DNA from 4 places in the Cupriavidus malaysiensis genome. Region 1 is predicted to be linked to each of the others. Evidence: predicted binding sites of a transcription regulator. Region 1 holds the regulator's gene; each other region holds the start of a gene.
What was found. The regulator FNR, encoded in region 1, switches genes on or off when oxygen is low (the NO sensors DNR and NnrR bind a similar motif). The targets are predictions, from matches to a motif close to TTGATNNNNATCAA.

Region 1 (7,854 bases):
CGGGGCTGCCAGTACCCTTGGGCGCGCCCTGACGCGGCTGCGTGGCCTTGCCCTTGGCCTGCGGGCGGCCGCCGACCTTGGCCGACTCGCCGGCCGGCTTTGCCGCCCGCCCCTGCTGGCCTTGTCCCGGCCTGCGCTTGCGCGCACCACCTTCGCGGCCACCCGGCGCGGCCGGCACCGGCTGCCCGTCTTGGCCCGGCGCAGCCTGTGCCGCTTCGGCACGGATGGCCTCGGCTTCCGCGTCGACCGCTGCAGCCTTGCGCTTGCCGCGGCTGCGCCCTGCCGACTTGCCGCCTTGAGCCGACGCCGCCGGCGCAGGCTCGCCAGGCGCGGCATCGCCGCCGCCTTCGGGCGCCGCGCCACGGCCGGCCTCTCGATCCTGCGCCGCCTGGCGGCGGCTCGCCACCAGATTGCGCAAGCCGCGCCGCAGGCCCTTGCGGCGTGCGCCGCCCTCGGGAGATGCGCCGGACTCGGCCGCACTGCCGGCATCGCTGCCCGGCGCATCCGCGTGGCGGACGTCTTGCTCTACAGAATCGGACAAAGTATTCACAATCGGATGTTGCATGGGTTCAGTTAGGCAGGCGCTCGTCGCGCGCATCGCGCTCGCCGTCTGCCGGCGTGAGAGCATCGGCCGGCTGGGCGGATGCGGTCTCGGTATCGGGTACGCCGTCGGCCGGCGTCCGCGCGGACGCCTCGGCGGCATGGCTGGCTGGCTCAGGTATCTGCCGCTCAGCCTGGGGAACGGCGTCAAACCCGGCGGGAACCTGCCCAGGTGCGGCTTCGATGATCGCCTCGGTAAGCGTCGCCGGCGCCAGGCCGCCGGCGACACGGCCGGCCTCGGCGACCGTCATGCCATCCAGGGCCAATTGCCCCTCCGCCTCCTGCCCGGCGGGCACGCCGGCCTGGCCAAGCGACTCGAAGTCAATGGCCTGCTGGTCCAGCAAGGCCGCCTGGATCTGCGCTTGCGCATCCTCCAGCTGGGGCAACTCGTCCAGGGTACGCAAGCCGAGATCATCGAGGAAAGCCTTGGTGGTCGCGTACAGCGCGGGCCGCCCTGGCACATCGCGATGGCCGATCACTTCGATCCATTCGCGGTCCTCGAGCCGCTTGATCACCTCCGTGCTGACGGTCACCCCGCGGATCTCTTCGATGTCGCCGCGGGTTACCGGCTGCCGGTACGCGATGATCGCCAGCGTCTCCATCACCGCGCGCGAGTATTTCGGCGGCTTCTCCGGATTCAGGCGATCGAGGTATTCGCGCATGCCGGGCCGGCTCTGGAAACGCCAGCCACTGGCCAGCGCCACCAGTTCCACGCCCCGATCACGCCAATCCAGACGTAACTCGTCCAGCAGCACGCGGATGGTGTCGGCAGCCACCTCATCGGCGAACAACCGTCGCAGTTCCGCCACGCGCAAGGGCTCCTGCGCGCAGATCAACGCAGTCTCGAGGACGATTTTCGCCTCTTGGGTATTCATATACGGATGTGTGCAGCCTGTCTTTGCACCTGCCCCCGGCGGACCGCCGGAGGATTCGGGGATTTCGGATCCAGCGAGGCCGAAGCGCCATCGCCATCTCATTGCGCGGCCGGCCGGCATGCCGTCCGCATGAAAGCCGCGCGCCCATCTTATTCTGCTTCGGGTTGCCGGGTCAGTCCGGCGGAGAATTGCCCTGCTGCCGGCCTCAGCGCCGGCCGAAAGGCCTCTTGCGTTGCACCGCCCTTCTGGAGCGGCGGATCGGCGCGAACGGGTCCAACCCCTTCCGCCGCAAGAACGATGCAGTCATCCGCACGGTGTTGCGCACCTCCCGTCGCGCAACGCCCAGCCGGTCTTTTGAACCGGAGATCTTGTCAACCGGCATGGCTTGCTGCGAGGTGGCTACGTCCGTCAGCAACATTCTGCCCGGACTGGCCTCAGGACGGCCGTTCGAGTTGCCCGGCCATGCGCGCGGCAGCGCCAGCGCGATAGATACTGCAATGCTGCCGATTGTAGGGCATTCCGGCCCGGCGCTGCAACCGCCCATCACCAGCGCGGCGCCTTCGGCACACCCGACAAAGTGCCTCACGCATCACCAAAACAGAAGAGCCCCCTTCAGAACACCACACAGAAGCCGTGTGCGGCGAGCGTGTGCGGCAACATCGCCGCCCGCACAAGCCCGGCCGCACCAAACCCCATCACTGCCACGCCGGCACCGACGCGCACCCAGGGCCGGCGCGACCAGCCGCGCAACGCGCCGGACAGGCCGGACAGCATCAGCAGGTTGGGCAAGGTCCCGAGACCGAATACCCCCATCAGCAAGGCCCCCGACAACGCGTTGCCGGCAAGCAACGATAGGGTGAGCGCACCGTAAACCATGCCGCACGGCACCAGCCCCCACGCCAGACCGATGCCGAAACGCCTGAGCAAGCGCGGGCGGACCTGAATCGGGGCGGACGGGGCACCGGCGCGCCGCCCGCGGAGGCGGCCTGCCAGGGCTCCGGCCCCACGCGCCACCAAGCGCTCCAGCGCGGCGAACTGCGGCGCGCGCCCGGCCAGCAGCCACAGGCCGGTGCCCAGCAGGACCATGCTGCCAGCGGCAAACAGGCCGCGCTGCAGCGGCAGGTATTGGGCTCGCCAGGCACCGGCGCCGACCGCGCCCAGCGCGGCACCGAGCAGCATGTAAGTCACCACCCGCCCCGCATGCATGGATAACTGTTCACGCAACCAGTCCCGCGGCCTGCGCTGCACGACGACCGGCGCTTCCGCCTGCGGCCTCTCGACCGCCAGTGCAATGCCGCCGCACATGGCTGCGCAGTGCACGCCACCCAGCAAGGCCAGCAGAAAAACACTGAAAAAGACCGCCGCAGTCAACTTTCGCTCCCCTTCGGATGCCTTCACACAGTAAAATGCAGAAATTGCGCCCTCGCAGCTCAACGACAATAGGCCCCGGCTTGCTCAATTCCATCCCCGTCACCGCGATGTCGCCCCGTTGCTCGTCCTGCTCGCTCGGACACCTGTGCGTGCCGGTCGGCATGAACCGCAACGACATCGAAAAGATCGACTCGCTGGTGAAGGAACGCGTGCGAGTCCACAAGGGCGAGACGCTCTACCGGCTCGGCGAACCCCTGAGCGCAGTCTACGCGGTGCGCTTCGGCACCCTGAAGACACACGTGACGATGGAAGACGGGCGCTCGCAGATCACCGGCTTCCACCTGCCGGGCGAAGTCGTCGGACTCGACGGCCTCGGCGAGATGCAGCACGCGTCGGATGCTACCGCACTGGAAGACACCGAGGTCTGCGTGATGCGCTTCAACGACCTGCAGACCCTGTCGACCACCGTGCCGTCGCTGCAACAGCAGTTCCTGCGCATGATGAGCAAGGAGATCACGCAGGACCAGGTCATGCTGCTGACGCTCGGCTCCATGCGCGCCGAGGAGCGCCTGGCCGCCTTCCTGGTCAACCTGTCCGAGCGCCTGTCGGAGCGCGGCTACTCGTCGACCGAGTTCGTGCTGCGCATGAGCCGGGAGGAAATCGGCAGTTATCTCGGCCTCAAGCTGGAAACCGTCAGCCGCCTGTTCTCGCGCTTCGCCGAGGCCGGGCTGATCCAGATCCGCCAGCGCCACGTCAAGCTGGTCGACGTACCCGGCATCAAGCAGATCTACGGCAAGAGCTGCTGACCAAGCCGAGGGCGCAGGCATCCGGCGCCTTCGACAGGCCCCGTTCTGCCCAGCCCTTCGGCCTGCGCGCATCCCCTACTCCAGTTCGTCGGTATCGCCGAGGCGCACCGGCATCGTATAAAAGGTCAGGGCGCTCGACAGCGAGCACAGCAGCCAGGCCAGCAGGAAGCCGATGGTGTAGACCGCCTCGCGCGAGGCCTCGACCGGCCGCCCGAACAGCCTGAGATCGCTTGGATCCACCAGCGAGAACACCGCGGCGGTTGCCACACCGGCGACCAGGAAGGCCGGCCACAGGACCCACATCAGCCAGCGCAGTCTCATGGCCGCTCCGTGGCTGTCGCGCCGGACACTGCCCGCGCCGCGCCCTGCCGCTCGACCACCAGCCCGTGCCGGCTGACGCCCTCCTCGATCGGCTTGTCGGGATGCGTCATCGCCAGCCAGATGGTCACGCCGCAGGCGGCCATCGCCGCCAGCGGCCCGCTCATCAGCAGCCAGGGCCAGGGTTCCTTCCACCACGGCCGCACGGCCTGCTGCATCGTGCCGGCGTCCGTCAATGATTGTCGGGCGGGTCCTTGCATGGCTTCGCTCCTTGCTGTTACGCACGGCGGCATCGTGGCCGCCCCGCTTGTCTGCCCTGCGGCAATCCCCTCCGCACGCCCTACAGGTCGCGCGGCACGATGAAACTGGTCGATTGGTTCACCTCGACGACATGCCCCTCCTCCTGGCCGCCCTGCACCGTCACGCGGATCTTGTGCGTGCCCTGCCGCGCCTGCTCGAGCGGCACGCGCACGCGGATGGCCAGCAGGCGGTTCGAGGTCGGTGCGAGTTCGCCGGTCGCCCCGTCGGACTCCACGCGCAGCTTGCCGAGTTCCGCACTGTCGGCGCGGATGGTGAACTGCATCGGCGCCTCGCTAGTATTGATCAGCTGCAGGCGGTAGACGTTCTCCACCCAGCGCCCCTCGACTTCGCGCCCGAGGCTGCCGCGATCGCGGATGATATCCACCTTCAGCGGCGTGCGCAGTGACAGCGAGATGGCGAAGCCCGCCAGCAGTGCCAGCCAGATCGCCGAATAGATCATCACGCGCGGACGCAGCAGGCGCTTGCGCGTCGCCTGGGCCGACCAGCCCTTGCGCATCGCGTTCTCCGACGTGTAGCGGATCAGCCCGCGCGGGTAGTCCATCTTGTCCATCACCTGGTTGCAGGCATCGATGCAGGCGCCGCAGCCGATGCACTCGTACTGCAAGCCGTCGCGGATGTCGATGCCGGTCGGGCAGACCTGCACGCAGATGCTGCAATTGACGCAGTCGCCAAGCCCAGCGGCGCGGTGGTCGGCCTTGCGCGAGCGGCTGCCGCGCGGGTCGCCGCGGCCGCTGTCGTAGGTAACGACAAAGGTGTCGCGGTCCACCATCACGCTCTGGAAGCGCGCGTAGGGACACATGTACTTGCACACCTGCTCACGCATGAAGCCCGCGTTGCCCCACGTGGCGAAGGCGTAGAACAGCATCCAGAAGGCCTGCCAGGGCCCGAGCGCGAACGCAGCCACCTGCCCGCCCAGCTCGCGGATCGGCGCGAAATAGCCGATAAAGGTGAAACCGGTCCACAGCGCCACCACGATCCACAGCAGATGCTTGGTCGCCTTGATGCGCAGCTTGCGCAGCGACCACGGATCGCCGTCGAGGCGGATGCGGGCGAAACGATCGCCTTCGACATGCCGCTCGATCCACATGAAGATCTCGGTATAGACCGTCTGCGGACAGGCATAGCCGCAGAACAGCCGGCCGGCGATGGCGGTGAACAGGAACAGGGCCAGCGCCGAGATCACCAGCAGCACGCTCAGGTAGATCACGTCCTGCGGCCACAGCACCAGCCCGAAGATATAGAACTTGCGCGCGCCCAGGTCGAACAGCACCGCCTGGCGCCCGTTCCACTGCAGCCACGGCGTACCGTAGTAGATCAGCTGCGTCAGCAGCACGAGCCAGACGCGCCAGTTCGAGAAGGCACCGCTGACCGAGCGCGGGTAGATCTTGCGGCGGACTTCATACAACGCCTCGTCGACCGACTCGGTCGCAGGCGCTGCGGTTGCCGGCCCGCCCTTGCGGGCCAGCGGTTCCGTCTCCGGTGCATTCATTGGCTGGCTCCGGCGGCGCACGCGCCCTGCGGCGCGGCGCGATGCACTTTCCTCATCGTGACGCCTCCGGCGCGTTCGACAGCCCCCAGACGTAGGCGGTCAGCATGCGGATACGCTCCGGCGTCAGGATCTCTTCATGCGCAGGCATATGGTTGTTGCGTCCCTTCAGGATCCCCTCGACGATGGTGGACTCCGAGCTGCCGTACAACCATGTGTTGTCGCTCAGGTTCGGTGCGCCCAGCGCCTGGTTGCCCTTGCCGTTGGCGCCATGACAGGCCGCGCAGGTGGACTTGAACGCGCCCTCGCCACGTGCGGCACGGATCGGATCGTAGGCCAGGCCCGACAGGGAACGCACATACTGCGCCACGTCGCCGGCGAGCTTGGCATCGATGACCGCCGAGAACGGGGGCATCACGCCATTGCGACCCTTGGTGATGGTCTGCTGGATGGTCTCCGGCTCGCCGCCGTACAGCCAGTCGTGATCGCTCAGGTTGGGGAAGCCGCGGCTGCCGCGCGCGTCCGAGCCGTGGCATTGCGCGCAATAGTTCAGGAACAGCCGCTGCCCGATCTCTCGCGCCTCCGGATCGGCCGCCACCTGCTTGATATCCATCTTCATGTACTTCGCGTAGACCGAGTTCTGCAGTTTCTCCGCCGCCTGCCGGTGCGCTGCGAGTTCGCCTTGTGTGGAGAACTTCAGCAGGCCGGCGTAGGAACCGAGCCCCGGATACAGCACCAGGTAGCCCAGGCCGAAGATGCAGGCCAGCAGGAACATCCACATCCACCAGCGCGGCAGCGGGTTGTTGAGCTCGCGCAGGTCGCCGTCCCAGACATGGCCGGTGTCCTCGACCGCGCCCTGTGCCTTGGCGACCTTGCGTTGCGAGAACAGCAGCCAGACGCACCACACGATGCCCGCCAGGGCGATCGCCGCGATGTAGTAGCTCCAGAAATCCGAGATGAAGTCGCTCATGAACTGATCTTCCTGCTAGATGTGGTATCCACATGGCTGCCCGCGCCCGCCACCGACGTCTCGTCAGGCAGTGCGAACGGCAGCATGGCCGACTCTTCGTTGGCGCGCCGGCGGCCGGCGGACCAGGCCCACCAGCAGATGCCGAGGAAGAAGAGCATCGACAGCACGGTCGAGAATGCGCTCAGCATGGCCATGGCCTCACTCCTTGGCCGGCTGCCCGCCGGCAACCGCGGTGTCGACCCGCACATTGCGCTTGTTGATGCCCAGGCCCTGCAGATAGGCCACCAGCGCGTCTTCCTCCGTCTTGCCTTCCAGCTCGGCCGGCGCCTTGGCGATCTCGTCGTCCGTGTAAGGCACGCCCAGGCGGCGCAGCGCATGCATGCGCGCCTGCACGTCATGCGTTGGCAGCACGGTCCTCTCCAGCCACGGGTAGGCTGGCATCACCGATTCCGGCACCACGTCACGCGGGTTGCGCAGGTGGATGCGCTGCCAGTCGTCCGAATAACGGCCGCCCACGCGCGCCAGATCCGGGCCGGTACGCTTGGAACCCCACAGGAAGGGATGGTCGTAGACCGACTCGCCCGCGGTGGAGTAATGGCCGTAGCGCTCGGTCTCGGCCTGCAGCGTGCGGATCTGCTGCGAGTGGCAGCCGACACAGCCCTCCCGGATATAGATGTCGCGGCCCATCAGGCGCAGCGCCGAGTATGGCTTGATGCCGGGATCGGGCTCGGTGGTCGAGTGCTGGAAGAACAGCGGCACGATCTGCACCAGGCCGGCAATGCTGACGACCACGATGGTGCAGATGATCAGCCAGCCGACATTCTTCTCCAGCGTCTCGTGCGAAAAGAAGCTTCGATTCTCAGACATGGTCCTTTCCTGGGCGTATCAGTGGGCGGTGGCCGGCAGGCTCGCCGGGATCGGTGCATCGACCGCGGGCCGCCCGACGATCGTCTTGGCCACGTTGTAGGCCATCAGCAGCATCCCCGAGAGGAAGCAGATACCGCCCGCCAGGCGGATCAGGTAGAACGGGTACTTGGCCTTGACCGCCTCGACGAAGGCGTAGGTCAGCGTGCCGTCCGGCTGCGTGGCACGCCACATCAGGCCTTC
Region 2 (7,854 bases), 1.3 Mb from region 1:
TCGGTGCCGGCGGCAGCTTGCCACGAGCACTTATCCACAGGCTACGAGCGTCTCGCCTGCGCGGCCTTGACGCAGCGCAAGCGCAGAGCATGGGGAGGCCCGGCCAGGGCACGCCGCCGCCCGGCTCAGAACCGCTCGGGGATGCGCTTGTCCGAGTGGTCCGCCTCGACGTAGCCTTCCGGCCCCAGCCGCTCGGGCAGCACGGTCTTCTTGTGCGGCAGCTCCTGGTAGGGGATCCGGCCCAGCAGGTGGGCGATGACATTGAGCCGCGCGCGCCGCTTGTCGTCGGCATCGACCACATGCCACGGCGCATGGGCGCTGTGGGAGGCATCGAACATCGCGTCGCGGGCACGCGAATAGTCGTACCAGCGGCGATACGACTGCAGGTCCATGTCGGACAGCTTCCACAGCTTGCGCCCGTCGTCGATGCGCGATTGCAGGCGCCGGGTCTGCTCGGCCTGGCTGATTTCCAGCCAGTATTTGACCAGGATGATGCCCGCATCGATGATCGCCTTTTCCACCAGCGGCACGTCGCGCAGGAAACTCTCGACCTCTTGCTCCGTGCAGAACCCCATCACCCGCTCGACGCCGGCCCGGTTGTACCAGCTGCGGTCGAAAATGACGACCTCGCCACCGGCCGGCATATGCGGGAGGTAGCGCTGCACGTACATCTGCGTGCGCTCGCGCTCCGTGGGTGCAGGCAGGGCCACCACGCGGAACACGCGCGGACTGACGCGCTCGGTGATGGCCTTGATGGTCCCGCCCTTGCCCGCGCCGTCCCGGCCCTCGAACAGCACGCAGACCTTGGCGCCCGTCTGCTGCACCCAGCGCTGCAGCTTGACCAGCTCCACGTGCATGCGGAAGAGCTCCTTGTCGTAGGCCTTGGCGCCCAGCTTCGGCTTGCCTGCAGTGGTCTGGTCCGGCGTGACTGCGGTGGTGTCCTGATCGGACTGGCTTGCCATGGTCGTCCTCCTGGTCTGTGGTCGGCCTGTCCCGGCGGCCTGTCGGTGCCGGGCATGGGCGGCGCGATGATCCTGAAGCATAGCGCCGGCGTCGCCGCGGTAACCCCTGAGCCGCCCCGCGACACTTGGAGGGCACCCGGGTCGGGCGGGAGGCCGGTGCATCACTCGCGGCGAACGAAGGCATCGGCAGCATGCGAGCGAACTCTTCGGCACATTATGGACGTGCCGGCGGCAATACCAGGGGGAGTCGATGCGGAAAAGCGGAAAGCGGCGGTGGCGCGCCCGGCTGGGATCGAACCAGCAACCCCTGCCTTCGGAGGGCAGTACTCTATCCATTGAGCTACGGGCGCGCGGAGCAGGTGGCGAAGGCGACAGCCTCCGCCGGAAAGGCGCATAGCATACCCTGTTTGCCCGGGATCGTCCAATCGGTGCACACCCGGCACTTTGAGCCAGGTCACGCAGCCGTCGCTTTTGCCGCCCCGAATCAGGCAACGCCGCTATAATCGCTAGCTATTTGTGCAAGGACGGGGCTGCTTCGTATCCACTTGGTGCGCCGCAGCCGTCGCGGTGGCGCCGGCGGGAGGAGAACCACGGCTCATCGCTGGCTCGACCGTCGCGCGCGAATCGTGGCGCCAGAAGAACGAGGCCGAGCCGATCAGAACTGAACGCATGCGGCCAGACAGGTTTCCTGCAAAAAACGAGAGTTCAGCATGAGCGACGTCCAACAACCACACGACGAACACGAGTCTCCCATCAAGACGCCCAAGCAGTTGATCGCGGTAGTCATCGCCGCGTTCCTGGTGCCGATCCTGGTCATCATCCTGCTGGTCAACTTCGTCGGCCATGGCGCCAAGGAAGGCGCTGGCGCGACGGACGCCACCGAAGCGGTGATCGACCGCATCAAGCCGGTCGCTTCGCTCGAGCTGAAGGATGCCAACGCGCCGCGCGTCTACAAGACCGGCGAACAGGTCTACAAGGAAGTCTGCTCCGCCTGCCACGCGACCGGCGCGGCGGGTGCGCCCAAGTACGGCACCGCCGGCGACTGGGCCCCGCGCATCGGCCAGGGCTTCGACGGGCTGCTGAATTCGGTGCTGCACGGCAAGGGCGCGATGCAGGCGCGCGCCGGCACCACGCCGGACGACTACAGCGACTACGAACTGGGCCGTGCCGTGGTCTACATGGCCGATGCGGGCGGCGCCAAGTTCCCCGAGCCGGCGGCACCGGCGGCTGCAACCGCCGCGGCTTCCGCGCCGGCGGCCGAGACCGCTGCGGCCGCCCCGGCTCCGGCGGCTGCCCCCGCGCCTGCCGCCGCCGCTGCACCGGCCGCGGCGTCGGCCGATACCGGCAAGAAGGTCTACGAGCAGGTCTGCGCCGCCTGCCATGCGGCCGGCGTGGCCGGTGCGCCGAAGTTCGGCGACAAGGCGGCCTGGGCGCCGCGCCTGAAGGAAGGCATGGACGTGGTGCACAACTATGCGCTGAAGGGCAAGGGCGTGATGCCGCCGAAGGGTGGCTATGCCGGCCCCGATGCCGACGTGCTGGCCGCGGCCGACTACATGGCGGCCGCCGCGAAGTAAGCTCCGCACGGCCGGACGCGGTTCCGGCCGGCGCAGTCGACGCAGTAGAAAAAGCCCGCGGCATGCCGCGGGCTTTTTGCTTTGTCCTGCTGCTTTCCTTCTGTTGCTGCTTCCCTTCTGTGCGGTCAATCGTCCGGCCGATCCGCACACTACGCCGGCCGCCAACCCTGCGCAGGCGGCCGCCGGGGGCGCAGCGCGCCGCCCGGCCCCCGCTACACCACCCGCGAGTAGCGCACCAGCGGGGCCGCTACCGCTTCGTTGGCGGCCTCGCCGGCCAGCGCGCGCCGGCGTGCGGCGTCTTCGCGCAGGTGGCGGTCGAATACCATCGCCACGCGGCGCACCAGCAGGCGCCCGAGCGGTGTCACCTCGATGCGGCCGGGCCGGCAGTCCACCAGGCCGTCGGCGGCCAGGCGCTCCAGGTCCGCCAGTTCGGTGGCGAAGGCGGCTGCGAAATCGATGCCGTGGCGTGCCGCCAGCGCAGCGCTGTCGAGCACGCCGTTGCACATCAGCGCGCCGATGATCTCGCGCCGCAGGTGATCGTCGGCGGACATGTGGAAACCGCGGATCACCGGCAACCGGCCGGCGTCGAGCGCGGCGTAGTAGTCGTCCAGCGTGCGCGCGTTCTGCACGTAGCGTCCGGCCACCGCGCCGATCGCCGACACGCCGAGTCCGACCTGGTCGTAGCCGGCGTGCGTCGAATAGCCCTGGAAGTTGCGTTGCAGCTTGCCCTCGCGCTGCGCCACGGCGAGGTCGTCGCCGGGCAAGGCGAAATGGTCCATGCCGATGTAGACGTAGCCGGCGGCGCTCAGTTTCTCGATGGTGGCGACCAGGATCTCGAGCTTTTCGGCCGGCGCCGGCAGCGCCGCTTCGTCGATGCGGCGCTGCGGCTTGAACACATGCGGCAGGTGCGCATAGCTGTAGACCGAGAGCCGCTCGGGCCGCATCTCCAGCACGCGCTCGATGGTCACGGCGAAGCGCCGCGCGTCCTGGTGCGGCAGGCCGTAGATCAGGTCCATGCTGATGGAGCGCATGCCGAGGCGGCGCGCGGCATCGACCACGGCGCGCGTCTGCGCCACGGACTGCTCGCGGTGGATGGCGCGCTGCACCTCGGGATCGAAGTCCTGCACGCCCAGGCTGATGCGGTTGAAACCCAGTTCGGCCAGCAGGGCCATGCGCGCATCATCCACCACGCGCGGGTCGATCTCGATGGAGTGCTCGCCGTAGGCGGACAGTTCGAAGTGCTCCTGCAGCGCGGCCATCACACGGCGCATCTCGTCTTCGTCGAGAAAGGTCGGCGTGCCGCCGCCCCAGTGCGACTGCAGCACCTGGCGGCGCGCGCCCAGCGCCTGCGCCACCTGGGCGGCCTCACGCGCGAGGTAGTCGACGTAGCGCGCGCTGCGCCCATGGTCGCGCGTGATGATCTTGTTGCAGCCGCAGTAGTAGCAGATGTTCTCGCAGAACGGCACGTGCACGTAGAGCGAGAGCGGCGAACCCGTTGGCAGAACCGGCGCGGACGCCCCGCGGCTGCTGTCGGCCAGCGCCGTGCGGTAGTCGGCCTCGCCGATGCCGTCATGGAAGCGGTCGGCGGTCGGATAGGAGGTGTAGCGCGGGCCGTTGCCGTCGATGCGGCCGGCGAGCGCGCGGAAACCTGTCAGCGCGTCGCGGTCGAGCGTCCGCGCGGCGGGTGTAATGGGTGAGGCGGGTGTGAGGCGTGAGGTGGGAGCGGACATGGGGGCGCCCTCGGCGGACGGATTGCTGATGGCCCATGCTAGTCCCGGCGCGGCGCGGGGGGCTTGACCGGCGTCAAGCGCTGGCGGCGACGGCGGGACGGCCGTCGCCGAGCGGTGTCGACTGCCACGCTGGCGTCGCGTGCCGCCTTCGACGCCCCTGGCGCCAGGCCTTCCGGCGTTCCCGAGAGCGCAGGCGCACTCGGAGGCACCTCAAACACACCTCAGCCCGCGTCAGACGCGCGGCAGCACCATGCGCACGCGCAAACCGCCTTCGGGGCGGTTGGCCAGGCTCAGCTCGCCGCCGTGGCGCGCCACGATGTCGGCCGCGATCGACAGGCCCATGCCGACACCGCCGGTGGCGCGGCTGCGCGAGGACTCCACACGGTAGAACGGCTCCAGTACACGCGGCAACTCCTCGTGCGGAATGCCGGGGCCGTCGTCGCAGACGTCGATCACCACGCGCTCGGGCGCGTCGGTCAGGCGGATCTGCGCGGCGCCGCCATAGCGGTGCGCATTCTCGATCAGATTGACCACGGCGCGGCGCAGTTCGGCCGGATAGGCCAGCAGCGGCGCCGCCTGGCCGTCCAGCCTGACGTCCTGGCCGAGTTCGGCGGCGTCGTCGACGATGGCGTGCAGCAGGGCCAGGATGTCGACCCGCTGGCGCGGCTCGCCGCTGTCGCGGTCGCGCAGGTAGTACAGGGTGGAGTCGATCAGGCCGTTCATCTCGGCCAGGTCCTGGCGCAGGCGGTAGCGCACGTCGCGGTCGTCGACGCGCTCGATGCGCAGGCTCATGCGCGTCAGCGGCGTGCGCAGGTCGTGCGATACGGCGGCGAGGAAGCGCGACTGCTGCCCCATCTGCGTGCGGATGCGCTGCTGCATGTGGTTGAACGCCACCGCTGCGGCGCGCGCCTCGACCGGGCCGGTATCCTCGTCGAGCTGCGGTGCATTGACGTCCTGCGCCAGGCGGCCCGCGCCGCTGGCCAACTGCTGGATCGGCCGCGCCAGCAGGCGGGCACCCACCCAGGAGGCGGCGACGATGGCGGCAAGCTGCAGCAGCAGGCCCGGGCGCGGCGGCCACCAGCCGTGCAGCCGCCGCGGCGGCCCGTGGGGTGGCATCGGCGGTGGCGGCAGGTCGGCGGCGAACAGATCATCGGGCGGCGGCGGTGGCATGCGCCCTGCCTCCAGCCCCGGCGGGCCCGGCGGCATCGCGCCGGAGGGCTGGCCGGGGGTGGCGTGGCGCGCGCCGGCGGCGGTGGTGTCGTGGCGCTCCAGGCCGGGGCGCGGGAAAATGCTCTCGATGACCGTGATGCCGAGCAGGTGCACGGCCAGCATGATGGTGGCCATCACCAGGAACAGGCGCACGAACATGGTGTCGTAGCGCGCCAGCGGACCGCGAAGACGCACGTTCAGCTTTCCACGTTGGCGGTGAAGACGTAGCCCTCGCCGCGCACGGTGCGGATCAGCACCGGATCGCGCGGATCGTCGCGCAGCTTCTGGCGCAGGCGCGACACCAGCAGGTCGATGCTGCGGTCGAACACGTCCAGGTCGCGGCCGCGCGCCTGGTTGATCAGCAGCTCGCGGTCGAGCACGCGGTGCGGATGTTCGATGAAGGTCAGCAGCAGGCGGAATTCGGCATTGGACAGCGGCACCACCGTATCCTCGCCGTCGACCAGCTGGCGCAGCGTGGTGTTGAGCCGCCAGGCGCCGAAGCGCAGTTCGTGCCCGGCGGCGGCGGCCGGACGGCGCTGCCCGCCCTGGCTGCGGCGCAGCACGGTGTGGATGCGCGCCACCAGCTCGCGCATCTCGAAGGGCTTGGTGACGTAGTCGTCCGCGCCGACCTCCAGGCCGACCACGCGGTCCGCCAGTTCGGCGCGCGCCGTCAGCATGATCACCGGCGTGTCGCTCTGCTCGCGGATCTCGCGGCACAGCGCCAGGCCGTTCTCGCCTGGCAGCGACAGGTCGAGAATGACCAGGTCATAGGTCTTGCCGGCCATCGCGGCGCGCATGGCGGCACCGCCCTCGGCACCGTCGGCCGCCATGCCGAAGGTCGACAGGTAGTCGGCCAGCATGGTGCGGATCTGGGTATCGTCGTCGACGACAAGTAGTTGCAGCGGAGCGGAGGCGGTAGCGGTGGATTCCATTCTCATGTCGGCAAGGCGGCATCCGCCGCAGCGCTCACTGTAGCAGCACAGCATACTCTGGCTTTGGCCGCTTTGTATCCACACCGATACAGACGAAAGCCAGGGCCGAACCTGTCTGTACAAGCAAGCGTCGGCGGCGTGACCAAGTGCTCAAGCTGGGCACGAAATCGGGGCATACCATCGAAAAAGTCGGCCATGCGCCGCTTGTTCGCGACCCTGCCATCCGGGGCCGACATCCTTCGTTGTTCACGGAGCCAAACCATGACACGCCCGACCCGCCTTCGGGACGCGCTGCGCCGCGTCCGCTTCCTCCTCAGCCTTGCCGTGCTCGGCGGCGCCTGCTCGCTGGCCTTGCCGGCCCATGCGCTGCAGAACGCCTCGTCCGATCCACCCGCCCGGCCCGGGCCGAACCTTGCACCGCGCGAGGCACTCGGCCTGAATGCCGCGCAGAACGCGCTGTGGCAGGCCGCCGAGTCCGCCACGCGTGAAGCACACGCCCATGCGCTGGAGCTGCGCGCGCGCTTCCTGCGTGAAAGCGGCGACCCCGAGGGCATGCGCGACGGCAGCGCACCGCTGCGCCCGCGCGTCCAGGCGATGGAGCGGCTGCACGATGCGCTGGAGAAGGACCGCCGCGCGGTCGATGAACGCTGGCTGGCGCTGGATGAGAGCCTCGATGCGTCCCAGCGGCGCCGCTTGCGCGCGATGCCCCAGGTGGCGCACTGGCTGGGCCTGATGCCGCCGATGCATGGCATGCACGAGCTGGAGATGGGCCGTCCCGGCGGGCCGGAAGGCAGGGACCAGGCGGGCCCCGGCTTCGACGGGCCGCCGCACTGAGCGCTGCCGGGAGTATCGCGGCGCGCGTGCCACGCCTCGCTGCACCCTGCCGACCTGGCTGCTGCATGCGTGGCGCCGCGGCGTGCAGCGATCGGCGGTGACCGGAATGTGGATAAAAGAACGCCCCCGCGCTTTGGGCCGGGGGCGTCAAACAGGGAAGAACCGGGCACGCATGCCCGACCGCGCAGGACAGAAGGGTTAAGCCCCGCACGGTACCCGCAGCACAAGGCCGCGGACGGGGGTGATCCTAGTCGGCGCGCCGGGGCCGGTCTTGTCTATCTCGTATCCCTATGTATCGACTTTGTATCAGACCCCGGCCTTTCCGTTACCGAGCAGCGCCTTGAGTCCGGCCAGGCGGTCCTTGGGGCTCATGGCCGGGGCCGTGTCCTTGGGCGCCGGCGCCTCTTCCAGCTTCATTTCACCGATGAAGCGCGACGGCTGGCAGGAATAGGTGTCGCGCGCGCGCTTGCGCTTCTTGCACCAGCTGATGTGCAGGCTGCGCTGGGCACGCGTGATGCCGACGTACATCAGGCGGCGCTCTTCCTCGACCTTCTCGTCGCTCATGTCCTCGTCCTCGCGGCAATGGGGCAGGATGCCCTCCTCCACGCCGACC
Region 3 (7,854 bases), on a different replicon from region 1:
GAAGACCGGCAGGCGCAGGTCGCCGAGCATCACCGGCTTGCCGCCGACCTGGTAGCGGTTTTCCGCCAGGTCATTGTCGAGGAACAGCCGGCGCAGGTATTCGGAATGCATGCGCGCGGGCATGCGCGTGGCATCGGTGTTCCAGGCCATCAGGTCGGACATCGGGCGGCGCTGCCCGAACAGGTAGTCGTTGACCATGCGCGACCACAGCAGGTCGTAGGGGCGCAGCATCTGGAAGGCGCCCGCCATCTGCTGGGCGGTCAGGTAGCCGGTGCGCGCCATCTGGGCCTCCAGCAGGCTGACCTGGCTCTCGTCGATGAAGAGGCCGAGCTCGCCGGGCTCGCTGAAGTCGGTCTGCGCGCAGAACAGGGTCAGGCTGGCGAGGCGCGTGTCGCCGTCGCGCGCCATGGCCGCCGCCGCCAGGGACAGCAGCGTGCCGCCCAGGCAGTAGCCGGTGGCGTGGATGCGGGCCTTGGGCACGATGGCCTGGACCGCGTCGAGCGCGGCCTGCACGCCCTGCCTCAGGTAGTCGTCCATGCCGACGTTGCGGTAGGACGCATCGGGGTTCTTCCAGGAGATGCAGAAGACCGTGTAGCCCTGGCCGACCAGATAGCGGATCAGCGAGTTGTCCGGCGACAGGTCGAGGATGTAGTACTTCATGATCCAGGCAGGGACCACCAGGATCGGCTCGGGCCGTACCTTGCCGGTCGCCGGGCGGTATTGCAGCAGTTCGATCAGCTTGTTGCGGTACACCACCTTGCCCGGGGTGATGGCCACTTCCTGGCCGACGCGGAAGCGTTCGGTGCCGGCCGGGCCCTGGCCGGCGAGCTGGCGCAGCGAGTCATCCCAGGCATTGCGGGCCCCGCGCAGCAGGTTGGCGCCGCCTTCCTCGAGCGTGCGGCGCAGTGCCACCGGGTTGGTGGCGAGCTGGTTGCCGGGCGACAGCATGTCCAGCCACTGGCGGGCGGCGAAGGCCACCAGTTGCGCGTGGTGCGGTTCGACTCCGGGCACGTCGCGCGTGGCCTCGGTCCACCAGCTCTGCATCAGCAGGAAGCGCTGGTGCCACAGGTTGAAGGGCCATTGCCGCCACGCGGGATCGGCGAAGCGGCGGTCGGCGGCGGGCGGGTCGATGCAGGTGTGTGCGCTGCCGGGGCCGGCGGCCAGGCACTCGGCGAGATAGCGGTTCAGTTCGGCGGCGCCGGTGGCGACGTGCTCGGCGAGTTCGATACGCTTGCCGGGCGCCATGGCGAGATGGGAGGCCCAGTCCAGCCAGGCCAGCGCCCCCGCGGCGGGGGACAGCGAGCCGGTCCAGCGGGCGAGGGCGCCGCGCGCGGCCGTGTCGAGTGCAGCCGCGGCGGTGTCGCGGTGCGGCCGTTCGGGAGAAGTGCTCATGCGAAATCGGCTCCGTATCGGGGCCGGACGGGCGGCGGCGCGCCGCGCGTCCGGCAGGCATTGCGGCGCCGGCGGGGCTTCTGGCCCGGCCGGCGCGCCCGGGGCACGCGGTTTCGTGCCCATGGCGGCCATTCTGAACAAAGTGACCGCGAAGGACCTTGATGCGTGTCAAGTTACTGACCGGCCAGTCGGTTTCTAATGGGGCTCCGAAGTCGACCGCTGCCGCGCGACCCGCGGCGCCGTGCTGCCATGCCGTTGCCTCGTCGCAACCCGCCGTCCGAGCCACCGCCCGACTTGCTACCTTCCGCCGCATCCGCCGCCAACCCGGTGACGGGGACCGGGCGCCGACGCCTGCCACCCGCCTTGCGCGTCGAGCAGATCCTGGGCGCCGCGTTGTGCGAATTCTCGGCGCGGGGCTATGCCGACACCCGCATGGAGGACATCGCGCGCCGCGCCGGCCTGTCCAAGGGCGGCCTCTATGTGCATTTCGCCAGCAAGGACGAGGTGCTGGAGGCGCTGCTGGCCGGCAAGCTGACGCCGCGCCCGCTCGATAGGGAAGCCATGCTCGCCGGCGTGGCGAGCGCGCGTGAACTGGCCGAGCGCTTGGTCGGCCATCTCCACACCAACCTGGCCGATCCGGCCATGGTCGGCACCATGCGCCTATTGTGCGCCGAGAGCGCGCGCGTGCCGCGCCTGGTCGAGCGCTGGCGCCGTGCCGCGCTCGACGGTATGCATGCGGAGATCGCCGGCCTGCTGCGCGAAGCGGTGCGGCGCGGACTGTGCCGCGAAGGCGTGGCCCTGGACCATCCCTGGCTGCTGGTATCGCCCTTCGTCCACATCCTGCTGACGGCGATCGTCGGCGGCGCGCCGGACGAGGCCGAACTGGCGCAGCGACGCGCGGCCCATGTCGAGATGTGCTGCGCGCTGTTCGGCGGACGCGCTGCCGGCGCGGCGCTTGATCCACATCAAGACATGTGCGCTTAAGCGGCGGGAAAGGCAGTCTGCGCCGGCGCGGCGGCTGCCGGGCTGCGGCCGCCGTTGCTACACTGGCCTGCCCCGCGGGCGGTGTCGCCGCCGCGGGGCCAGCAGCAAGACTCCAGCCTTGAAGAAATGAAGATGACAACAGCTTCCGCCCCAGGAGGCGATCGATGACGGTCGACGGCGCCCCCCCAGATCCGCGCGGCCACGACGCGCCGCATGCCGGCCCGGCCCTGGCAACCCACCCGGGCACCACGCCCGCCGGCCGCCGCGCCGGCGCCGCGGCAAGCTGCGGCGGTGAGCACCGCGCCATGGTCACGCTGGCCAGCCTGACCATGGCCGGCTGCGCACGCTATCCCGGCGCGGCCGGCCACCTGATCCGCACCGCCCATATCGCGGCCTGCCTGGCCGACCTGATGGCCCTGGATGCCACCCTGCAGCAGCGTATCCGCCTGGTTACCCCCGTGCATGATGTCGGCAAGCTGGCGATTCCAGATGAGATCCTGCTCAAGCCCGGCCGGTTGGCGCCGGACGAATGGCGCACCATGGAGCGGCATACCGAGATCGGTGCCGAGGCGCTGGCCTCGGGCAGCCACGAATTGCTGCAGTTCGCGGCAATGATCGCGCGCCATCACCACGAACGCTTCGATGGCAGCGGCTATCCGGCGCGGCTGGCGGGCCACGGCATTCCCCTGGCGGCGCGCGTGGTGGCGGTGGCCGATGCCTTCGACGCCATGACCGAGACGCGCTGCTACCGCCCCCGCATGACGGATGACGATGCCTGCTCGATCATCGCCGGCGGCAGCGGCACGCATTTCGATCCCGAGGCGGTGCGCGCCTTCCTCGATGGCTTCGCCCAGGTGCGGCGCGCACGCGCGACGGCCGATGCCTTGCTGGCGCGGGGCAGCGATACCCAGGCGGTCTCCGACTTCTACCGCCTGGCGCCACAGGACTTCCGCCTGGCGGCGCGCGTTGCCTCGCGGCTGGCGCAGCACGCGCTGCGCTTGTCCGTGCCGGCCTGAGGCGGCCACGGCGTTCCCGCGGCACCGGCACCGGCACCGGCACCAGGAGGCAGCAGCTGTCCGTGCGAGGCTTTGTATCAATGGAGATACGTATAAGTAAATGCACATTGCTTCGTTCTAAGTACAAGGCGAGGCCGGGACAATCGGCGCAGGCGCGATGGAGCGCCCCCCGCAGGCGGGTGGCGCCGCGCGCGCCGACGCCCTTTCTGGTTCCTGTCCGAAGCCATGTCCACGATCCCGATCCGCCTCGTTTCCCTGCTCGCCAGCGCCACGCTGGCCGCCGCCGCGCTGCCTGCGCGCGCCGACACCGCCATCCTCAACGCCGGCTATGACGTCACGCGCGAGCTGTACCGCGAACTCAATCCCGGCTTCGTCGCCAGCTGGAAGCAGGCCAGCGGCGAGACCGTGACCGTCAACCAGTCGCACGGCGGCTCCAGCAAGCAGGCCCGCGCGGTCGCCGATGGCCTCGACGCGGACGTGGTGACGATGAACCAGGAAACCGATATCGACATCCTGGTGCACAAGGGCGTGGTGGCGCAGGACTGGAAGAAGCGCCTGCCGGACAACGCCGCGCCGTACTATTCCACCATCGTGTTCCTGGTGCGCAAGGGCAACCCGAAGCGCATCGCCGACTGGGACGACCTGGGCCGCGCCGGGGTGCAGGTGATCGTGCCCAATCCCAAGACCTCGGGCAACGGCCGCTACACCTACCTGGCGGCCTGGGGCGCGGCCCTGCGCAAGGGCGGCGGCGAGGCCCAGGCGCGCGAGGCGGTCGCGCGCCTGTTCCGCAACGTGCCGGTGCTCGACACCGGCGGACGCGGCGCCACCACCACCTTCACGCAGCGCCAGCTCGGCGACGTGCTGGCCACCTTCGAAAGCGAGGTGCTGCAGATCCGCAAGGAGCTGGGCGACGGCTTCGACGTGGTCTACCCGAGCCAGTCGATCGTGGCAGAGGCGCCGGTGGCCGTGGTCGACAAGGTGGTGGACAAGCGCGGCACGCGCAAGGTAGCCACCGCCTACCTGCAATACCTGTGGTCCGATGCCGGCCAGGACGTGATCGCGCGGCAGTTCTACCGCCCGCGCTCCGCCGCCGTACTCAGGGCGCATGCGGCGCAGTTCCGCCCGCTCCAGCTCTTCACCGTCAGCGAGGTGTTCGGCAGCTGGGCCCAGGCGCAGGCGCGCCATTTCGCCGACGGCGGCGAGTTCGACAAGATCTACCAGGCGCGCCAGTAGCCGCTGGCATCATCCGCCGGTACCGCGCGGCGGCCGTTGGCGGCAGGGTTCCGCCGCCGCTGGTGTCCTGGCTCAATCCATGGGCGAGGCAGGGCCCTCGGCGCCGGGGGCGAAGCTGTCGCCAAGATAGGCCCGCACCGTCGCCAGGATCTCGTCCGACAGCGGATCCCCGGCGCAGGCGCGCGCCAGGCCGAGCGCGCCCACCATGGCGCTGAAGGCGACCATGGCGCGGACCTCGGCCTGCGCCCGGGCCGCTCCCTCCGTGCCGCCAAGCAGTCCGGCGAGCGTCCCTAGCGACTGGCGCAGTTGCTGCGCGTAACGGGCGCGTGCCGCATCGTCGGCGCGTCCGACATCGCCTGCCAGTGCCGCCACCGCGCAGCCGCTGCCCGGCGCGTCGCGGTGCGCCGGGCTGAGATAGGCCTCGACGCGCTGGCGGAAGCCGGCGCCGTCCGTGCCCGCCTGGGCCGACGCTGACAGCGCGCAGTCGAGCGCTTCCTTCACCAGCGCGCCGCGCGAATCGAAATGCTTGTAGAAGCCGCCGTGCGTGAGCCCGGCTTCCTGCATCAGGCCGGCGATGCTCAGGCCTTCGATGCCTCGCTCGCGAAAGCGCCGGGCCGCCGCCTGCACGATGCGGGCGTGGCTTTCCCGTTTGTCTTCCCTTGAGTGGCCCATGGTGTCCCTGTGGTTGCACATGTTGATGCACATGTGCGGCGTGCGGGCTCGGCCGCTGCCGGATGGCCTGTCGCCGATTGCCCCGCCTTTCTGGATGTTATTTGACATCCAGATACATGACAACTAACATCCAAAAACCGCCGGCACCGGCCACCGGGAGCGGCGGGGGCAAGTGCCTTGCCGAGCGGCGGCGCCGTGTCCTGCCTGCTCCATCCGGTCCGCTCCGGTCCGTCCTGACCGCTCGATCGATTCGATACGCTTCATCCACCCGATGCATTGCATCCGGCCCGTTGCCGGAAAGGAATCCACTGTGCAGATCCAGAATGCCGTCGCCCTCGTCACGGGTGCCAATCGCGGCCTCGGCCGTGCCATCGCCGAGGCCCTGCTCGCGCGGGGCGCGCGCAAGGTCTACGCCGGCGTGCGCCAGCCGGAGCGCCTCGACCTGCCCGGCGTCGAGCCGGTGCGCCTCGATGTCACCGATCCCGCTGCCGCCGCGGCGGCAGCCGCGCAGTGCGGTGACGTCAACCTGCTGGTCAACAATGCGGGCATCGCGCGCGTGATCGGTTTCCTCGATGCGCAGGCCGCCGACGCCACGCGCGAGATCTTCGAGACCAACCTGTACGGATTGATCCACATGAGCCAGGCCTTCGCGCCGGTGCTGGCAGCGAACGGCGGTGGGGCCATCGCCAACGTGCTGTCGGTGGCGAGCTGGATCAATGCCGGCCGGCTCAGTGTCTACGCGGCCTCCAAGTCGGCGGCCTGGGGCTTCACCAACGGCCTGCGCAATGAACTGCGCGGGCAGGGCACCCAGGTGGTGGGCCTGCACGTCGGCTTCATCGACACCGATCTCACCAAGGGCTTCGACGTGCCCAAGGCGGATGCGCGCGACGTCGCGGCGCAACTGCTGGATGGCATCACTGAGGGCCAGGAAGAGGTGCTCGCCGACGACATCACGCGCGCGGTCAAGCAGGGACTGTCGCAGCAGCCCGGCATCTACCTGGACCCGCCGCAGCGCTGAGGCGGGTGCCGGAGGGCGCCGCCGGACGCTGCCGGGCGCGCGCGGGATCAGAGTGTCAGCAGTTCGCGCAGGACCATGTGCAGGCCCAGCAGCGCCAGCGTGCCGAGGAAGCAGCGCTTGAACAGCAGCGGCGACAGCCTCTGGCGCAGCCATTGGCCGGCAGCCATGCCGGCCAGCGCGGGCGCCAGCATCAGCGCGGACTCGCCCAGCAGCCGGCCCGAATAGCTGGTGCTGAGGGCGAGGCCCGCCGCCAGCGCCAGCGTGGACACCGTGAAGGACAGGCCCATGGCCTGGATCAGTTCGTCGCGCCGCAGGCCGAGGGCTTGCAGGTAGGGCACGGCAGGGATGACGAAGACGCCGGTGGCGGCCGTCACCAGCCCGGTGGCGGCGCCGAGGGCGGGGCCCAGCCAGCGCTCGGCCCGTGGCGGCACCGTCCAGTGGGCGCCGGCCAGGCCCCAGGCGGCGTAGGCAAGCAGCGCCAGGCCGAGCGCCACCCCGGCCCAGGCGCCGGCGGGCGCGCCCAGCAGCCAGGCGCCGGCCAGCGTGCCGGCACAGGCGCCGCACTGCATCGGCGCCAGCCGACGCGCCACCGGCCCCAGCGCGGCCCAGGGCCGCACCTGCCAGACATTGGTGAAGAAGGACGGCAGGATCAGCAGCGCGGCGGCCTGCGCGGGCGGCATGAACAGGGCCAGCATGGCCATCGAGAAGGTCGGCAGTCCCAGCCCGACCACGCCTTTGGCGACGCCGGCAGCGGCGAACACGGCGGTGGCCGCCAGCAGCGGCGCGGCGTCGGGCAGGGAGAAGGCTTCGGCAGGCATGTCGGCAGGGCGGTGGATACCGCATCGGGTCTCGGGACGGGCAGCGTTGCGGAACGCATTGTGGGCGCCTTCCGGCACCTCGCAAATTTGGAAGTCACGAAGCGAGCCTCAGGCAGGACCAGAGGCAGGACGTGCTAAGGTGGCGGCATGCGTTTCGACCTGACCGACCTGCGGCTTTTCCTCAACGTCCTCGAGGCGGGCACCATCACGGGCGGGGCAGAGGCGACGCACATGACGCTGGCATCGGCCAGCGAGCGCGTGCGCGCCATGGAGGACACGCTCGGCGCCGCGCTGCTGTTGCGCGAGCGGCGTGGCGTGCGCCCGACCGCCGCCGGCCACACGCTGGCCCAGCATGCCCGCCTGGTGCTGCATCAGGTAGAACGCCTGCAAGGCGAGCTGGGCGGCTACGGTCGCGGGCTGCAGGGCCATATCCGCCTGCTGTGCAATACCTCCGCGCTGAGCGAGCATCTGCCGCAGGCCCTCAGCGGCTTCCTCGCGGAGCACCCGCTGATCTCGGTGGAGCTGGAGGAGCGGGTCAGCTACGAGATCGTCGACGCGGTGCGCAACGACCTGTGCGATATCGGCGTGGTATCCGACGCGGCCGATCTCGCCGGCCTGCAGTCTTTCGTATTCCGTGCCGACCCGCTCGCGCTGATCGTGCCGCGCGGCCATGCGCTGGCCCAGCGCGCCGGCGCCAGCCTGGCCGACGTGGTCGACCAGC
Region 4 (7,854 bases), 810 kb from region 1:
CCAAAGCGTGGCACCTACCGAAGCAGGGTAACGCCGGATTCCCCGGCACTCAATAATCCACACCAGCAAGCGTTGACCCCTTGCTACTTCCCGGTAGGGTGTAGGCACTCCCCGCGCCTACACCCTCTTTTTTCGCGGTGATCGCACCTTTCTCACCTGGTGCGCGAAGACCGCGCGGAAGACTGCCGCTACGCGCTGCGGGCGGCATTGGCACGGATCGACGCCGTCTTGTCTCGTGCGCATTCTCTCGCTGACCTACCCCGCTTGAGAAGGGAAAAGGTGCGGGCATCGATCCCCCAAAAGAGGGGAGCGATGAAATCTATTCTCACGCAGAATCTTCGACCGCCTAGCAAGTGTTTCGCGCATACGCGATCCGTTACGCGATCAGTCGATTCGGATCCTGGTCCCGCGCCGGCAGCGGTCCGGCGCCGTCCTCCCTGGGATTCACCGATGCGGATCGACTGGTTCCAGGCTTTCCCCGCCATCGGCGAAGGGATTTCCGGCGCGGCCTGCCGCCGCCCCCGCCAGGGCGCACTGCGGATATCGCGGAGTTTGGGATTGCCAGCGAATGCTGCTTGTTCTTGTTGCCGTTCTACCCATCATTGTTGTGCCGATGCATTTGCGGGTATCTCACCGCCCGCGGCGCAGCCGGGGCCTTGGGTTCCGATGCGAGGGCATCTCAAGTTCCACCAAGCGGTAAAAGGTATGGAAATAGAACAGAAGATAATATTCTCTGGTGAGCAATTGGATGTTTATTTTGCTTCTTATGTGGGTATGGAAGGGGGTAATCCCGCTGCGGCGATCTGGTTTTGCGATAGCACACCGCATCCCTGGACCGAATCGCTGCTGGCACCGCTGATTCCACGGCGGCATCCCGGCGCATGGGATGCCGCATTCCGCGCGACTAACCGCGAAGCCATGGAACGCTGGCAGTCGCACCAGAAGGTGGCGCGCATCATGTGCGCCGCGCGCACCCAGGTCCTGGGCCCGTCCCGAGAAATCAGCAGTTGGCAGGACTACTACGCCAACCATCTCTATGCACCGGGTGGCGCCGAATTCAAGCTGAGCCTGTTCCCGTTGCCGGCTCATCTGGTCGGCGACCAGCCCTGGTCGAAGGCCTTCCGCGGACAGCCCGAACTCGTGCCCAAGCAGCGCTACCTGGAGCGCTGCCGCAACGGCGGGCGTTTCCGCTTCATCAGCGAGATCCGGCGACGCTGGCGGCCCAAGCTCGTGGTCTGCCTGGGCGAGCGGCACCGTGAGGATTATGTGCGCGCCTTCGGCCTCGAGCGCGCCAGCGCACGCGACTACGTGCTGCAGCCCGCCGACCTGGCCAAGACCTTGCGCCTGTTCGAGGCCGACGGCACCACCTGGGTGATCTGTCCGGCGCTGGCGGGCGCGTCGGGGCTGACCTCGGATGTGCTGCTCGAGGCCATGGGCCGCTATATCGCGCGCTGGCTCGAGCCGGGCGATTTTCCGAACTGACGGCCGAACGGCGGCCGGCCCCGGCTCGCGGGACTGTCCGCCGCCGGCGCGCTGCGCTCAGTCGGGGGCTTCGCTGCGGATCAGCAGCACGGGCTTGCCGCTCTTGTGCAGTACGCCTTCGGCCACGCTGCCCATCACCAGGCGCTTCACGCCGCGTCGGCCGTGGGTGCCGAGCACCAGCAGGTCGGCATCCCAGCGCACAGCCTCCTGGATGATGGTGTCGGAAATCATGCCGGGACCCACCGGCTTGTCGATCAGCCTGGTGCTGTGGCGCACGCCCTCGGCGGCAAGGCGCGCCGCGGCAGCCGACAGCGCTTCGTTGCCGGCAGCCATGATGCTGTCCATGATCTTGGACGGGTCGAAGTAGCCGACGTCGAAGAACAGATCGCTGTTGTCGGCGATGAAGATCGCCTCGACCTCGGCGCCGGTGGCCTTGGCGACCGTGATGGCCTGGCTCAGGGCCAGATCCGAGGAACGGCTGCCGTCGACGGCAAGCAGGATGCGCTGGTACATGGCAAGTCTCCAGGAAACGGGCAGGTTGTTGGGGGCGGGGCATCCCCGTGCCCCAAGGTTAGGTGATCGGGCGGCTGGCACATTGATGCCCGTCAAGACCGGCGGGGCCCGCCCGGGCGGACAAGCGCTTGCGCCGGCGAGATGCCGGCGCGTGCGGTCATTGCATATGCTGGCCGCCGTTGATGGCGATATTGGCGCCGGTCACGTAACCGGCGTCATCGGAGCACAGGTAGGCGATCAACGCCGCCACTTCGTCCGGGCGCCCCAGGCGCCCGACCGGGATCTGCGGCAGGATCTTGGCCTGCAGGATCTCGGCCGGCACATCGGTCACCATCTTGGTCGCCAGGTAGCCCGGTGACACCGTGTTGACGGTCACCCCCTTGCCGGCCAGTTCCAGCGCCAGGGATTTCGTGAAGCCATGCATGCCCGCCTTGGCCGCGGCGTAGTTGGCCTGGCCGAAGGCACCCTTGGAACCGTTGACCGAAGAGATATTGATGATCCGTCCCCAGCCGCGTGTGCTCATGCCGTCGGTGAAGGGCTTGGTCATATGGAAGACCGAATCCAGGTCGGTGCGCAGCACGTCGTCCCACTCCGCCTTCTCCATGCGCTTGAAGGTCCGGTCGCGCGTGATGCCGGCATTGTTGACGAGGATGTCGACCGTGCCGAAGCGCGCCAGGATCTCGCTGGCGCAGCGCTGGCAGTCGTCATAGTCGGCCACGTCGACACCGAAGGCGGCGAAGTCGCGGCCCTCCGCGCGCTGGCCGTCCAGCCACGCCTGCACGTGATCGTTGCCGGGCGAGTGGGTCACGATGACGCGGTGGCCGGCGGCATGCAGGCGGGCGGCGATGGCCTCGCCGAGGCCGCCCATGCCGCCCGTCACCAGGGCGATACGCGCATTCCGCTCATTCGCCACGGCGGCTCCTTGCGCGCGCCGCCGCTTCGTGGCCGGCCGCGCCGTTGCCATGCGCCGCGTTCGGCTGCAGGAAGGCATTGGTCAGCACCGAATTGAACTGGCCGAAGCGGTCGAACCACTCCTGCACCGGCGCGGGCATCGGCATCGCGAACTGCGGGCCGGCGGTGGCATTGCCCTGCAGTTTCTGCCAGCTATCGCCGGCTTCGCGCAGATGCTCGGCCAGTTCGGCCTGGTTGTGGCTGGCCAGCGCCGTGTATTCCTCGCAGAGGCGCGTGTACTGCTCGGTCTGCTGGCGCATCAGCGCCGCCGGCAGCGCCGCCAGGTCGGCGACGGTGCCGGCGTGCGATACCTCGTTGACGATTTCCTTCGAGCCGGCGATGGCCTGGTCGACCGCCTTGAGCTGGAACGCCAGCAGGCGCTGCTGGCGCTCCAGCATCAGCAGGGTGCCGCGTAGCGCAGCCTGCATGCCGGTGCGGAATACTTCCAAGGGAATGTCGTTGGGATTTGCCATGGAGGCCTCCTGGTTGGCTTGGCGACGTGGACGGGGCATTGCGCGGCGGCGATGCCGCCGTGGCGCATGGCCGCATGCCCCGGAGGGCGCGGGCCGCGTGGTAAGGAATGACTCATTCTAGGCAGTGTGGCCGGCGGCGGATTGATACGTATCAATTTCATTGCCAAGGAGCGGCACCGCACGGCGTGGCAAGGCGCGGATCGCGGCAGAAGGCGCCGCCAGCCCGAAGAAAGAGGGGAATGCCACAAGCTACGCGGCAAGGTGCGGCGAGGTGCGGGGGCGTCGGCCGGCTTGATGTGTATCAAGCTCGTGCCGGGCGCAATGCCTAGACTATCGGCAAGGTGCGCGCCGCGCAGGTAAGGTTCCGCCCGTCCCGGGCCGCGCGCCGGTTGCAGCCACCCGCGTTGCGGCCACTTATCCAACGCTTCGGCAAGGCAGGACAGACATGGAAAACACCGTCATCGTCTTCTACTCGCGCACCGGTACCACGCGCCAGGTGGCCGAGCAGCTGGCGGCCCAACTCGGCGCCGAGGTCCATGAGGTGCGTGACGTGCGCAGCCGCGCCGGCCTGGCGGGAGACGTGCGCTGCGTGGTCGATAACCTGCTGCAACGCCATGTCGCCTACGCCTACGACGGCCGGCCGCTCGCGGCTTATGACCAGGTGGTGCTGCTCACGCCGATCTGGATCGGCCGGCTGGCCGCGCCGATGCGCAGTTTCCTCGCCGACCAGGGGCGCGTGCAGGGACGGCTCGCGGTGGTCTGCCTGATGGCCTCGCGCGGCGCTTTCAACGCCATCGAGGAAGTGGCGCGGCTGAGCGGCAAGGTGCCGCAGCCGGTGCTGGCCCTGCTGCAACGCCAGGTGCAGACGGGCGAGGCGCGCGAGATGCTGGATGGCTTCGTCGGCCAGATCGCGGCCGCCGCGCAGGCGGACGGCGGCGCACGGCGCGCCTGGCTGTCGCCGCACGAGGCCTGAGCCTGGCGCCGGCCTGACCGCCGCGGCCTCCCTTCGCACGGATGGCGATGCAACTCCGCTTCCTCGGTGCCACCGATACCGTGACCGGCTCGAAGTATGTGCTGGAAGCGGGTGATCGCCGCGTCATGATCGACTGCGGCCTGTTCCAGGGCTACAAGGCGCTGCGCCTGCGCAACTGGGACCCGCTGCCGCTCGACCCTGCGAGCCTGGACGCGGTGGTGCTGACCCATGCCCACCTGGACCACAGCGGCTACCTGCCGTTGCTGGTGCGCCGGGGTTTCCGCGGACGTGTCTACTGCACCGAAGGCACGGCACGGCTGTGCGAGATCCTGCTGGCAGACAGTGCGCGGCTGGCCGAGGAAGACGCGCACGACGCCAACCGGCACGGCTACTCCAAGCACAAGCCGGCGCTGGCACTGTATGGTATGGCCGACGCCGCGCGCGCGCTGCGGCATCTGCAGCCGACCGGATTCGGCGCGCGCTTTCCCGTCGCACGGGGGATCGAGGTGGAATTCCGCCATGCCGGCCACATCATCGGCGCCGCCATCGTCGTGCTCCACGTCGACGGCCGGCGCCTGGTGTTCTCCGGCGACCTCGGCCGCCAGCACGACGTGGTGATGCAGGCGCCGGAGACCGTGGGCGAAGGCGACTGCCTGCTGGTCGAATCCACCTACGGCAACCGCCAGCACAGTACCGAGGACCCGCTCGACACCATCTCGCGCATCGTCGAGCGCACCGCCGCCCAGGGCGGCACGCTGCTGATCCCGACCTTCGCGGTCGGGCGCGCGCAGAGCCTGCTGTACTGCCTCCACCGCCTGCAAGTGCAGGGCCGCCTGCCCGACGTGCCGGTCTACCTGAACAGCCCGATGGCGCGCGACGCCACCCAGGTGTTCTGGCTGCATCAGGACGAACTGCGCATCGGCCGGGCCGAATGCAATGCGGCCTGCTCGCTGCCCATCTATGTGCGCAGCGTGGAAGAGTCGATCCGCCTGAACGAGAATCGCGCCGCCAAGATCATCCTGGCCGGCAGCGGCATGGCGACCGGCGGACGCATCCTGCATCACCTGGAGGCTTTCGGGCCGGACCCGCGCAACTGCATCCTGCTGTCAGGCTTCCAGGCCGGCGGCACGCGCGGGGCGGCGCTGGCCGGCGGCGCCCGCTTGCTGCGCATCCACGGCAAGGAAGTGCCCATCAACGCCAATGTCGAGCAGTTGACCAGCCTGTCCGCGCATGCCGATGCCGACGAGATCCTGGCCTGGCTGCGCGGCTTCGCCAGGGCACCGCGGCGCACCTTCATCGTCCATGGCGAGCCGGATGGCGCCGATGCGCTGCGCCAGCGCATCGAACACGAACTAGGCTGGCCCGTGACGATGCCCGAATACCGGGGCGTCTATCCGCTCGAGTGAGCCAAGGTGCCCGGCGCCGCATCGAGCGTCGAGGCGACAGCGTTGCGGCCGCCGCGCTTGGCCGCGTAGAGCAGGGCGTCGGTGCGCTTGAGCAGCGCATCCAGTCCTTCGCCGTCCTCGAGCGCGGCCACGCCGAAGCTGGCCGTCACGCGCTCCGACGCCGGCAGCATGGGCCACGGCATGGTTTCGAACGCGCGGCGCAGCCGCTCGGCCAGGCTGCCGGCGCCCGCGGCGTCGGTGTCCGCCAGCAGCACGGCGAACTCCTCTCCGCCGATGCGGGCGGCGACGTCGCGCTGGCGCACGCATTGGGCGATGACCGCGCCGAAGCCCGCCAGCACGGCATCGCCGGCGGTGTGGCCGTAGGCATCGTTGATGCGCTTGAAGTGATCGATGTCGGCCAGCACCAGGCTCAGCGGCCGGCCGCCGCGCGGCGGGATGGCCTGCCGCGCCAGGTTCTCGAAGCCGCGGCGGTTGCGCAGTTGGGTCAAGGCGTCGGTGTCGCGCTCGCTGCGCAGCGCATCGAAGACGTCGGACACCGCTGCCGCGAAGATGGCCAATGACAGCGCCACATTGAGCAGAGCCTGGCCCAACAGGAAGAAGAGCCAGTACGGCGCCTGGCTGAAGGCGCAGGGATCCTTCCCGATCGGTGACAACAGGTTCAGCACCAGGCGCGGCACGAAGCTGAAGGCGAACAGCAGGAAGATCCAGTACAGCACGCGGTCGACCTGACGGCCATGGCGCAGCTTGCCGAGCCGGGCCGCGCCGCTCAGCAGGACCAGGGCTGCGGCACCGTTGTGGATGTAGGTGCGCGCCACCACGTGGGGATCGATGAAGTGGAAATAGGCCAGGGCGGCAAGCTGCAGCAGCGCCACCGCCAGCACCGGCACCGCATCGAAGCGTGCCCCGGCGCGCAACAGCATGCCCCGTTGCAGCAGTACCGTGCTGCAGGCATAGAGCAGGCCCGCGGGCATGGTGTTCCAGGCGAAGTCGCGCGGCGGCCAGAATACCTGGGAGGTGGCGGCCAGTCCGTAGAGGAAGAAGGCAGCGCACACCGACAGCAGATAGCGGTGCGTGCGCTGGCAGGCCCACGCCACCAGACAGCATGAGGAGAAGATCAGCGCGACCGCTGGATTCCCGAGCGCCAGAGCCTGGCCGGTGCAAAGCAACACGATGGCTCCCGTCCCCGTATTCCCGAATTTCCGTTGACCCGTATTTGTGCGCGCGTTGGCGCGTCTGTTCTGCTCGCCCGGCTTGCGGCTGCCGGGCGAGAGGTCGATCCGGTACGTGCGCGGTGCCGCCCGGTCTCGGCCATGCACGGCATTCTAGCGGCATGTGCCACTTCCGTTGCACCACCTCGGCGCCGGAACGGTAAGGAATGGCAAACGATGGTAAGAGCCGGGCGCGAAATTGCTTGTTTTACCCCCGTTTGGAGGGGTATGCAATGGATGGGACCGGCGCAGCGACGGCTGCCGGCGTCCGATGACTGGCTACCAGCGCGACAGCTTGGCCAGGATGGAAGCTGGAAGCGCGGATATTGTCGACGTGCCCGGCCGTGCGCGCCGCGGCATCGGCGGTGTCGCCGCGCGAGAGCGCATCGATCATGGCGAGGTGTTCGCGGCAGACCGGCTCCAGCCGGCGCTCCAGCCGCTTGAGCGAGAACATGCGGGTCTTGCGCCGCAGCTCGGCGATGCTGGCGGGGCCGCGCATCGTCCATAATCCCATGCCAAACGCGGCGCGCCCGGGCCGCAGCGCATCCGACCATTGTTCCGGCCACCGGTCGACAAGCCATCCGATCACCTATCCGACAACCAGAACGAGGATCCTCCAGCATGCAATCCGTCTTCCATCTCGCCTTCAACGTCACCGATCTCACCGAGGCACGCCGCTTCTACGGTGACGTGCTGGGCTGCCGCGAAGGCCGCAGCACCGAGACCTGGGTCGACTTCGACTTCTTCGGCCACCAGATCTCGCTGCACCTGGGCCAGCCTTTCCAGACCGCGCGCACCGGCCACGTCGGCGACGCGCTGGTGCCGATGCCGCACTTCGGCATCATCCT

Region 2: a site for FNR is predicted at 4,330-4,343, ahead of hemN (oxygen-independent coproporphyrinogen III oxidase). Genes of this name have one in related genera too.
Region 3: a site for FNR is predicted at 1,551-1,564, ahead of BKK80_RS26465 (PHA/PHB synthase family protein). Genes of this name have one in related genera too.
Region 4: a site for FNR is predicted at 2,078-2,091, ahead of BKK80_RS10610 (universal stress protein). Genes of this name have one in related genera too.

What each region holds. Positions count from the first base shown of each region.
Region 1 is NZ_CP017754.1:3,208,345-3,216,198, forward strand. It holds gene rluB (23S rRNA pseudouridine(2605) synthase RluB) at 1-565, opposite strand, end outside; gene scpB (SMC-Scp complex subunit ScpB) at 570-1,475, opposite strand; gene BKK80_RS14495 (sulfite exporter TauE/SafE family protein) at 2,088-2,846, opposite strand; gene fnr (fumarate/nitrate reduction transcriptional regulator Fnr) at 2,927-3,652, shown strand; gene BKK80_RS14505 (hypothetical protein) at 3,728-3,973, opposite strand; gene BKK80_RS14510 (hypothetical protein) at 3,970-4,188, opposite strand; gene ccoG (cytochrome c oxidase accessory protein CcoG) at 4,311-5,780, opposite strand; gene ccoP (cytochrome-c oxidase, cbb3-type subunit III) at 5,833-6,747, opposite strand; gene BKK80_RS14525 (cbb3-type cytochrome oxidase subunit 3) at 6,744-6,941, opposite strand; gene ccoO (cytochrome-c oxidase, cbb3-type subunit II) at 6,946-7,614, opposite strand; gene ccoN (cytochrome-c oxidase, cbb3-type subunit I) at 7,633-7,854, opposite strand, start outside.
Region 2 is NZ_CP017754.1:99,704-107,557, forward strand. It holds gene ppk2 (polyphosphate kinase 2) at 126-962, opposite strand; tRNA gene BKK80_RS00505 (tRNA-Arg) at 1,237-1,312, opposite strand; gene BKK80_RS00510 (c-type cytochrome) at 1,673-2,536, shown strand; gene hemN (oxygen-independent coproporphyrinogen III oxidase) at 2,749-4,266, opposite strand; gene BKK80_RS00520 (ATP-binding protein) at 4,498-5,634, opposite strand; gene BKK80_RS00525 (response regulator) at 5,673-6,407, opposite strand; gene BKK80_RS00530 (hypothetical protein) at 6,669-7,241, shown strand; gene BKK80_RS00535 (UvrD-helicase domain-containing protein) at 7,548-7,854, opposite strand, start outside.
Region 3 is NZ_CP017755.1:1,561,372-1,569,225, forward strand. It holds gene BKK80_RS26465 (PHA/PHB synthase family protein) at 1-1,515, opposite strand, end outside; gene BKK80_RS26470 (TetR/AcrR family transcriptional regulator) at 1,642-2,376, shown strand; gene BKK80_RS26475 (HD-GYP domain-containing protein) at 2,541-3,392, shown strand; gene BKK80_RS26480 (sulfate ABC transporter substrate-binding protein) at 3,618-4,625, shown strand; gene BKK80_RS26485 (TetR/AcrR family transcriptional regulator) at 4,698-5,297, opposite strand; gene BKK80_RS26490 (SDR family oxidoreductase) at 5,608-6,315, shown strand; gene BKK80_RS26495 (sulfite exporter TauE/SafE family protein) at 6,363-7,133, opposite strand; gene BKK80_RS26500 (LysR family transcriptional regulator) at 7,281-7,854, shown strand, end outside.
Region 4 is NZ_CP017754.1:2,400,817-2,408,670, forward strand. It holds gene BKK80_RS10605 (XpsR family transcriptional regulator) at 706-1,482, shown strand; gene BKK80_RS10610 (universal stress protein) at 1,540-1,995, opposite strand; gene phbB (acetoacetyl-CoA reductase) at 2,153-2,863, opposite strand; gene BKK80_RS10620 (phasin family protein) at 2,898-3,419, opposite strand; gene BKK80_RS10625 (flavodoxin family protein) at 3,865-4,392, shown strand; gene BKK80_RS10630 (MBL fold metallo-hydrolase RNA specificity domain-containing protein) at 4,440-5,798, shown strand; gene BKK80_RS10635 (GGDEF domain-containing protein) at 5,783-6,967, opposite strand; gene BKK80_RS37370 (hypothetical protein) at 7,215-7,505, opposite strand; gene BKK80_RS10645 (VOC family protein) at 7,628-7,854, shown strand, end outside.